4 regions of the Clostridium malenominatum genome follow, and region 4 is predicted to be linked to each of the others. Evidence: riboswitches for the same ligand, from Rfam matches in the RefSeq annotation. Region 4 holds a riboswitch; each other region holds the start of a gene.

Region 1 (2,205 bases), on a different contig from region 4:
TGTTTATTGTTTTAGAGCTTTTTACATACTCAATAAAAGGATCTAATAATCTAGAGTCTCCACCAAAATTATTTCTAAAATCAATAATAAGCTTTTCTACATTTTTTTCTTCTATGAATTTAATTAATTTGTCACAGAAATCATAGACATTTATTTCATCCATATTTCTGCAAGCATTATATTTAAAATATACTGTTTTTAAATTCTCTAAGTATTCAAACCAGTAATATTTATCTGAGCTTTTTTCACATAAAGTCAGATTGATTTTATCAATGGATGATAATTTTAATTTTTCTCTAACCTCTTTTATTGATAGAGGGCTAATTTCTAATGTTTTCTCTATTCCATTTTTGTCTTCACATGTAAGCTCTAAACTTCCGAAATCATCTATAATTTCTAAGCCATATAAAATTTCTACTGCAGGTAAAAACTTAGGTAGTTGAGATTTTAAAAGCCATTGATTTTCATAGGACACAATTTCGCTTAAAATATTTATAATCTCTTCTATCTCTATATTATTTATACGAGTTATTCTACAATTTAGCATTTCTTTATATTCTTCAAGAGTATGAGTTACATATATTCCATCCTTAAACCAGTATAGTTCCATGGGATACAATAACCTTACTGGCAAACTAAGGGAGGTATGAGCGTCTCTAAAGGATGCAACAATTTTCCCTAAGTTTACTGCAATCTCATAGCTATCGTGATTATCTATATTATTTTTTAATCCTTCAATTTCCTCATAAAATTCTTCTTCTTTCTTATAGAAAAATAAATTTTTATGCCTTTTAGGAAGTTCTAAGGCTAATTCTTCAATATCTTCTATCCATTTATCCTTTGTCATAATTATATTCTCCTTTTTGCCTATTTTCCGCTTATTCTACCTAAATATTATATCACCTAATAGACCACAATTAACCTAAGTTACCAAAATTCCACCATGGACATGTCTCCTAACCCTTTGTTAAAATGGCACTAGTTCATAAAAACTACGCCGAATCTTCTTATGAAGTACCGGGGATACTTTTGGGGTGAATCTCACATTGTAGTAGGGTACCTCTGACCCGAACCCGTCAACTAACCTGGGAGGCAATTTAGAGGAGGTTTATTAATGATGAAAAGAAAATCTTTAAAAACATTTCTAACTGCGCTAGGTTTAACACTAACCTTATATAGTCCAGCATTTGCAGGAAACTATACTGTAGTTTCTGGTGACTCTCTATACAAGATAGGAACGGTTTTTAATACCACATCAAGCAATTTAATGGCAAGTAATAATATTGCAGGAAGTAATATTTATCCTGGACAAGTACTAAAAGTTCCTTGTGAAACTTACACTGTAAAAAGTGGTGATAGCTTATATTTAATCGCTAAAAAATATGGTATAAGCTTGTATGATTTGAGAAAAGCAAATAATAAATGGAACGATACACTTTATATTGGACAAGTTCTTAATGTACCTAAGACAAACTCTAATGTAGGTACTTCAGCAGTTAATCCAGTTATAAAATATACTGCTGCTGATTTGGATCTTTTAGCAAGACTTGTAACAGCAGAGGCGCAGGATCAACCTTATAATGCCCAAGTAGCTGTAGCAGCTGTTGTAATAAATAGAGTAAAAAGTTCACAGTTCCCAAATACCATTTCTTCTGTAATTTATGAAAAAAGCAATGGATACTACCAATTTTGCCCTGTTTCAAATGGTTGGATAAACAAACCTGCTACCGAAACTTCTAAAAAAGCTGCTAAAGAGGCTTTATCTGGGGTAGACGCAAGCAAGGGTGCTTTATACTACTTTGACGATAGTGCTACAAATAAATGGATATGGTCTAGACCTATGACAGCTCGAATTGGTAATATGATTTACGTGAAATAAAATTGCAGGGCAATTTTATTTAGTTTTTTAGATAATTAGTTTTATAGTTGTGGTGGAAATCCCCTTGGGGGGATTTCTTTTCTATGAAATTCCTTATAAGGAATTTCCACATTAACTAAAACACTAAAAACTATTTAAAAATTGCTCTGCAATTTTTTATAATTCCACATTTGGATTTTTTCTTTGAATTATTTCTAAATCAGCCATTCTATTTAATATAACTTCAAATAGCTTAAATATACTTTTTAAAGTTTCTATATCCTTTATGACTCCACTACCTGTAAATTCTAATATGGCTACATCTTCTGGATATTTAGGACCGAGAA
Region 2 (2,205 bases), on a different contig from region 4:
AACTCCTCCCGCGAAGACTAATGAAATCATGAATATAAACGTAATAATAAAAGAAATAGCTTTGTTTTTCTTTTTTCTTTTTATATCATATCTAGTGTATCTTATTTTCATCACCCCGTTTTAAAATATTATCTCTATAAATAATATTTATAACTTGGGATTTTTATGACACTAAAAAATAAACCCCACATAATTTGTGGGGCAAATAATTATCTAAGTATTCTTCTAGCACCTGCATATCTAGAAACATAATAACTTCCTGAAAGATCACTTATGGTAACTTTTCCACTTCCTGAAGAGGCATGAATAAATTGTCCTCCCCCTATGTATATACCAACATGGGATATACTACCATATGTATTAAAAAACACTAAGTCACCTGCTAACAATTCACTTTTCTTAACCGATTGTCCAACTCCGAACTGTGTTCCTGTATAGTGACCCATTCCTACTCCAAATGCAGCGTAAACATACTGAGTGAAACCTGAACAGTCGAAAGCTTTTGGTCCTGCTGCTCCCCATACATAGGGTCTACCTAAAAAATTATAGGCATAGGACACAACATCACTTCTTCCACTTCCACCTCTACTGTATGAAACCGACATTCCTGACGCCGAATTAGAGCCCTTTGACTCATCATTTTTCTTTGGAACTATTATAACTTTGTCTGTTTTCACTGTAGCTGATCTTACTGCCATTCCTTTGCTGTTTAAATCAATAGTTGCATCTGCTTTTACAAAATCTACTCTTATTATTGTCAATCCTAGAAATAATAGAAAAAACACTGCAATTGAACTTAACTTTTGTCTTGAAAAATTCATTTTCTTCCACCTTTCCTGCCTCCGAAGTTAGCTGACGGGTTCGGGCAAAGGTTACCCTACTTAGCAGTATTAATATATTGCTAAGATTAACCCCTTTTTAACTGGTTCCTCCGTACTTAAGATAATCTTAAGATTCAGCACCTCTTCCATTATAATTGAAATTGTAATATAAAGTCAACAATATTTAAGAAATTTTTAAGAATTATCTATTTATTTATAGAACTTTTATGTATTTTAATCGTATAACAATGTATTTTCATAAAAGAGGGTATTAAGCAGTACACTTAATACCCTTATAATTAATACCCTAATTCTTTACCAACAATTATTACTTTTATTCTTCCTTTAATTAGCTGTCTTTTTAAAACTACATAGGCACTGCATATTCTTTCGTCTGTAGTGCATTCAGCACAATATCCTAACTTAGCGCAAGTGGTGTTTTTATTAAGTCTTCTTGCATTCACAGGAGCAGCTAATGTTTTAATTCTAGTTTCTGCTTCCTCTAGATTTTTTACTATCTTATTAACTCCTGCTATTATAATTACTTGATCAGGACCAAACATCATTGCTGCCACTCTATTGCCTCTCCCATCAATGTTATATAGCTCACCTGATTCAGTCAAAGCATTTGTACTACAAATATAGGTATCTGCTGAAATAGCATCCCTATATAGTTTCTTTAGGTCCGCTGGAGATAATTCCTCATCATATCTATCTAAAAAATTATATTCTCCACTTCTTAAGTAATCAATGACTCCTGTTTCAAACAAAGTCATTGAGCCACCAACTGTAACTGTTGAATTTTGTTTTAACAATTCCTTTAACTTTTCTTTTAACTCTACTTCATCTTTAACATAATATCCTTCCATATTATTTTTCTTTAATCCTTCAATAGTCCTTTGAACTTTCTTCTCTAAATACCATAAAAGATTCTTGTCCACTCAAATCCCCTCCAAATTATTTTTTTAAAATGAGCATATCCATTTGTTTGCCATTTATGTCATAATAATTTTTAGAAACTCTTTTAATTTTGTATCCGTTTTTTTTAAGAAATTCTATGGTTCTGAAACTATCTCTCATAACTGTTGTATAAAAATACTCTATATTATATTCTCTATTTAAATAACTATTAACCTCATCAATTACTCTACTTCCAATACCTTTTCCTCTATATTCATAATCTATCATTAAACACCATATCCAGGCCTCTGAGGGGTTTTTAAATTCCACTCTTCCTTTCAGTATACCTATGGTCTTGTTTTCAAACTGTATTTTACTAAAAAATTCATTTTCACTTATATAATATTCTAAAAATCTATCGTACAATTCGCTTACTTCTATGGGATATACACTTTCTTCCGCAAATTCACTCTGTTTATAAAGC
Region 3 (2,205 bases), on a different contig from region 4:
CTTAAGCAATAAATTAATAAAAGCACCTAAAGTTAATAATTATTTGGGTTATTCAGATGTAACAGGGGAAGAGTTAAAGGATGCCTTTGTGAATCATATAAATGATATGGGAATAGAAATTATAGGAGAAAAAATAACTGCAGTTTACGCTATGGGTGATTATTTTACTTTAATGGCAAATGATAAAATGTATGAATCAAAGACTGTAATAATTGCAACAGGTATGGAGTTTACTAAACCGTTAAAGGGTGAAGAAGAATTTTTAGGAAGAGGAGTAGGCTATTGTGCAACTTGTGATGCACCTCTATACAAAGGAAAGAAAGTAACAATAGTGGCTTATAATAAAGAAGCGGAAGAAGAAGCTAACTTTGTTAGCGAATTAGCATCCAGATTATATTTTATACCTATGTATAAAGGAGAGTATAGCCTAAATTCAAAGGTAGAAATAATTAAAGATAGACCAATAGAAATCCTTGGAGATTCTTTAGTAAGTAAGATTCGTTTAGCTAAACAAGAATTAGATACAGAGGGAGTATTTATACTTAAGGATAGTATATCACCAGGGCAATTAGTACCAGGATTAGAGTTAGAAAATGAACACATAAAAGTAGATAGGAATATGGCTACAAACATTGAAGGATGTTTTGCAGCAGGGGATTGCACAGGTAAGCCCTATCAATATTTAAAGTCTGCTGGAGAAGGTCAAGTGGCAGCTCTAAATGCTGTAAGCTATATAGATTCAAAGAAATAAAAGAGGTCTCCTATTTTTAGGAGACCTTATCTAGCTATAAAGAAAACATGATTTCCGATAGATCTTACATTGTTTTTTTCAATGTTTTTCATCCAAGTAGAAGTTGCTATTTTAGGATTATAGAAAAACAATGCTTTATTTGTAGGGTCTTTACCATTTAAGGCTTCTATTACAGCTTTATAACTATGTTCGTCAGGATTTACTTTAATCTCTCCATTTATTACACAGGAGAAAGCCCAAGGTTGTTTTACAACTCCCTCTACAGATTTAGGGAAGGATGGGTCTTTAAGTCTATTTAAAATTACTGATGCTACGGCTACTTTTCCTTCGTAGGGTTCGCCTGCACTTTCAGCGTGAACTACTTTAGCCATTAAATGAATGTCTTTATCTGTAACATGAAAGGTTCTATTGTCATAACTTAGAACTTGAACGGTTTTACCCTGCTCCATAAATAAGTCTTTCTCTCCATCTAATGCTTCATATGCGTTTATTTTTACAGGAAACAATATGATAGATAGTATGAAGAAAATAATAATATTTTTTTTACACATTTAGTATATCCTCTCCTTTTACCTACGGGGTTAGCTGACGGATTCGGCAAAGGGTTAGCCTACGTAAAAACGATTCACCCCAAAAACTGGTTCCCCCGCGTTTGTTATAACTTAGGTTAACCATATTGTTCCCTATTAAATAGAAAAAATACGTATTTTTATTGTATATTATTTTCTTTTTTAAACTCTAAATAAATTTTTACAAATTCATTGTAATTGTTATTCATTAATTTATAATTTAATTCAGGTTCAGTATATAGATAATTTAAACTTTTTAAAGCGGCGGCGGATGTTTTCTCTTTATTATTTTGTATTTCTTTATTTAATGCATATGTAAAGCTCTTTAAGTATGTATTATAATGATCCAAAGTTTTTGAAAATAGCTTATAAGACTCTATTCCTTCATTAGGAACAGCTAGTTTAGAAAACTCATTATTAATTTCTGACAATTCATTCTCTATATATTCTAAGGTGGTTGTCATTTCACTGTATGATATTTTTTGGCTATTAATATCTTCTCTGTAGGATAAAAAGTCTACTTTAATTTCAATGAAGGTACTTAAAATACTATCTAGGCTATCCACAAAATCTTTATATTGGCTTTCGTGAATTTCCCTATCTTTATTTTCTCTAATTAGACCTTCAATAAAATATATTGAGTTATCAATGTATTTTACTGATTTTGGTGTAAGAGCATAATATTTTAAACATTCCTCTTTATATTTCTTTAAACTTTCACAGGACTTATCTATATCTTTGCCTTTTGGATTATTTAATATTGATAAAATTTGTTCATATATATGTATATTATTATTAATTCCTTTAAGCATATTATTCTTTAACTCTATTTTATTATTAGAAAGAGTTAAGGAATTAAGATTATTTTTTAATTCTAATAGGTCT
Region 4 (2,205 bases):
AAAGATATGAAAGAAAAATTGAAAAATATAAGTATAGACAAGATTTTTAAAGAAATTAGTGGAATACCTTTTGATGAAGCATTGGAAAAATTAAATTCAGTACTATCATAAAGTAAATTAAGCCTCTATAATACACTCTTGTATTATAGAGGTCTTTTGATTAGTATAGCCGTAACCGTAAAAAAATTTTATTTTCCAGCGGCTTTTAAAATAGCAGCTTGATGTTGAGGATCTTGTCTATTATCTTTATGTCTTGTACTATTTAAGAAGTGTATATCTATTACTCCACTCATTCCATTGTTCTTAACAGCATCTAAATTTTCCCCTGTTCCATAACCGCCTGAACGATTGCTAACAGTTGTTACTGCTGGTGCTGAATCAACTCCAGCATGAGGCATAGCTGTCATTGATGCAGCTATTTTTCTTCCATTAATATTAATTATAACGGGCCTTCTTACCCAAGAAAAACCACCCCAGATGCTTTTTATAATGTTCGTATCTGATATAGTTAAAGCCTCACCATCAATATGGTTTGTCCCAAAAGTTCTCTTAATATTAAAATATTTACCAGTACCTAAATCTGTAACTCGTACATTAGTACTTATAGGTATTATGCTTTGTACTTGTTTCCAATCTAATAACTCACCATATTTGGAGGCATTGGCATTGTTTGAGGTATTGCTATTATGTAGGTTCTTTTGAGAAGAAATTGATAGACCACCTCTAGATGGTGATTGTGTTGATTTTGTATTTTTCTTAGGTGTACTGCTTGGACTTGAAGTTTTCGCATCAGCTTGTTTTGTATCCTCGACTTTTTTAGAATGCTCTATTTGAGGTTGAATAGCATCACCTGTGATGTCTGTACTTTGCTCTAAGGATTTGCTCTCACTTATAGACGAGTTTGATGCAATAGGTGTCTTTTGCTTTGTGCTTAGTTTAGTTGACAGTACATTGGAAGCGCCAATAGTCAGAACTAAAGAAGCTGCTAATGTTACAATAATTTTTTTCATTATTTTTACTCCTCACTTGTGCCTACGAGGTTAGTTGACGGGTTCGGAAAGAGGATTTCCCTACATATTTAATGATTCACCCCAATGATATTCCCCCGCTGTCAATGACATTCGGCAAAATTTATATTTTGTTCAATAAAAATTATACATAAAACTATAAAAAGTAGATACAGGTAATATATTCAATGGTTTTTTCTAGGGTATTTATAAGATATTTATTTATAGGAAATATTTTATAGTTGTATTGACAATATAGTATAAACTACATATAATGAACATATGAATACTTATTCATATGTTCATGTGTATGAGTGAGAGATAATAGTTTGGGGGAAAAATTATGAGCAAAGAAATTAAAAAACCTAATGTAAATATAAAACCGTTACAAAGTAGTTCTAAAGCTAATGTTAAAAAAGAGTTTATATTAGAAGGACTTGATTGTGCTAATTGCGCTAATAAAATAGAGAAAAAGCTTAATGAATTAGATGGTATTAACTCTGCTAATGTTAACTTTGCCACTAAAACATTAATTTTAGAAATTGAGGAAATTAATAGGTCAAGGGAGCTAATAGCTGCAACAAATGATATTGTTAAAAGCATAGAAGGGCATGTTAATGTAAAAGAAAAGCAATTCAATAAAATATTAAAAAAAGAATTACTGCTTGAAGGACTTTGCTGTGGTAATTGTGCTGCTAAAATAGAAAGAGAGTCAAATAATATAGATGGTGTAAAATCTGCTGTAGTGGATTTTGTATCTACAAAGCTTATCATAGAAATGGACAATCTTTCTAAGAAAAATCATATTGTAGAAAAAGTTAAAGAAATAGTTGCAAGGATAGAACCAGATGTTAAAGTTATTGAAATGGAAAATGAGAAGAAGACATCAAAACATGAAAATCATGACCATGGACACGACCATGACCATGGAGAAGGTAATAAGGGGGAAATAATGAGATTTGCAGTTGGTGCAGCCCTCTTTGGAGTAGCCACTGCCTTTAAGTTTTCATTTGCTGTAGAACTAATACTTTATCTAATAAGTTATGTGATCGTTGGTGGAGAAGTTGTGTTGAGGGCATTGAAGAATATAAGAAGAGGGGAAATTTTTGACGAAAACTTCCTTATGAGTATAGCTACAATTGGTGCCTTTGCCATTGGTGAATTTCCAGAAGGGGTAGCAGTTATGCTGTTCTATCAA

What was found. A riboswitch is a leader RNA that binds a small molecule or an ion and turns the genes downstream of it on or off. The one in region 4 is predicted to bind cyclic di-AMP.
Region 1: linked by a shared signal. The riboswitch ahead of ABDZ69_RS14935 (LysM peptidoglycan-binding domain-containing protein) and the one ahead of ABDZ69_RS15810 (hypothetical protein) in region 4 are both predicted to bind cyclic di-AMP.
Region 2: linked by a shared signal. The riboswitch ahead of ABDZ69_RS02900 (C40 family peptidase) and the one ahead of ABDZ69_RS15810 (hypothetical protein) in region 4 are both predicted to bind cyclic di-AMP.
Region 3: linked by a shared signal. The riboswitch ahead of ABDZ69_RS00290 (cell wall hydrolase) and the one ahead of ABDZ69_RS15810 (hypothetical protein) in region 4 are both predicted to bind cyclic di-AMP.

The regions. Positions count from the first base shown of each region.
Region 1 covers NZ_BAAACF010000006.1:114,203-116,407, forward strand. Annotated here, with positions in the region: gene ABDZ69_RS14930 (S41 family peptidase) at 1-847, opposite strand, end outside; cyclic di-AMP (ydaO/yuaA leader) riboswitch at 986-1,110, shown strand; gene ABDZ69_RS14935 (LysM peptidoglycan-binding domain-containing protein) at 1,115-1,879, shown strand; gene ABDZ69_RS14940 (DUF3137 domain-containing protein) at 2,036-2,205, opposite strand, start outside.
Region 2 covers NZ_BAAACF010000001.1:581,454-583,658, reverse strand. Annotated here, with positions in the region: gene ABDZ69_RS02905 (hypothetical protein) at 1-111, opposite strand, end outside; gene ABDZ69_RS02900 (C40 family peptidase) at 210-821, opposite strand; cyclic di-AMP (ydaO/yuaA leader) riboswitch at 823-971, opposite strand; gene ABDZ69_RS02895 (lactate utilization protein) at 1,121-1,762, opposite strand; gene ABDZ69_RS02890 (GNAT family N-acetyltransferase) at 1,779-2,205, opposite strand, start outside.
Region 3 covers NZ_BAAACF010000001.1:39,129-41,333, forward strand. Annotated here, with positions in the region: gene ABDZ69_RS00285 (NAD(P)/FAD-dependent oxidoreductase) at 1-751, shown strand, start outside; gene ABDZ69_RS00290 (cell wall hydrolase) at 778-1,302, opposite strand; cyclic di-AMP (ydaO/yuaA leader) riboswitch at 1,308-1,430, opposite strand; gene ABDZ69_RS00295 (hypothetical protein) at 1,461-2,205, opposite strand, start outside.
Region 4 covers NZ_BAAACF010000012.1:43,408-45,612, reverse strand. Annotated here, with positions in the region: gene ABDZ69_RS15815 (hypothetical protein) at 1-111, shown strand, start outside; gene ABDZ69_RS15810 (hypothetical protein) at 189-1,010, opposite strand; cyclic di-AMP (ydaO/yuaA leader) riboswitch at 1,015-1,137, opposite strand; gene ABDZ69_RS15805 (heavy metal translocating P-type ATPase) at 1,351-2,205, shown strand, end outside.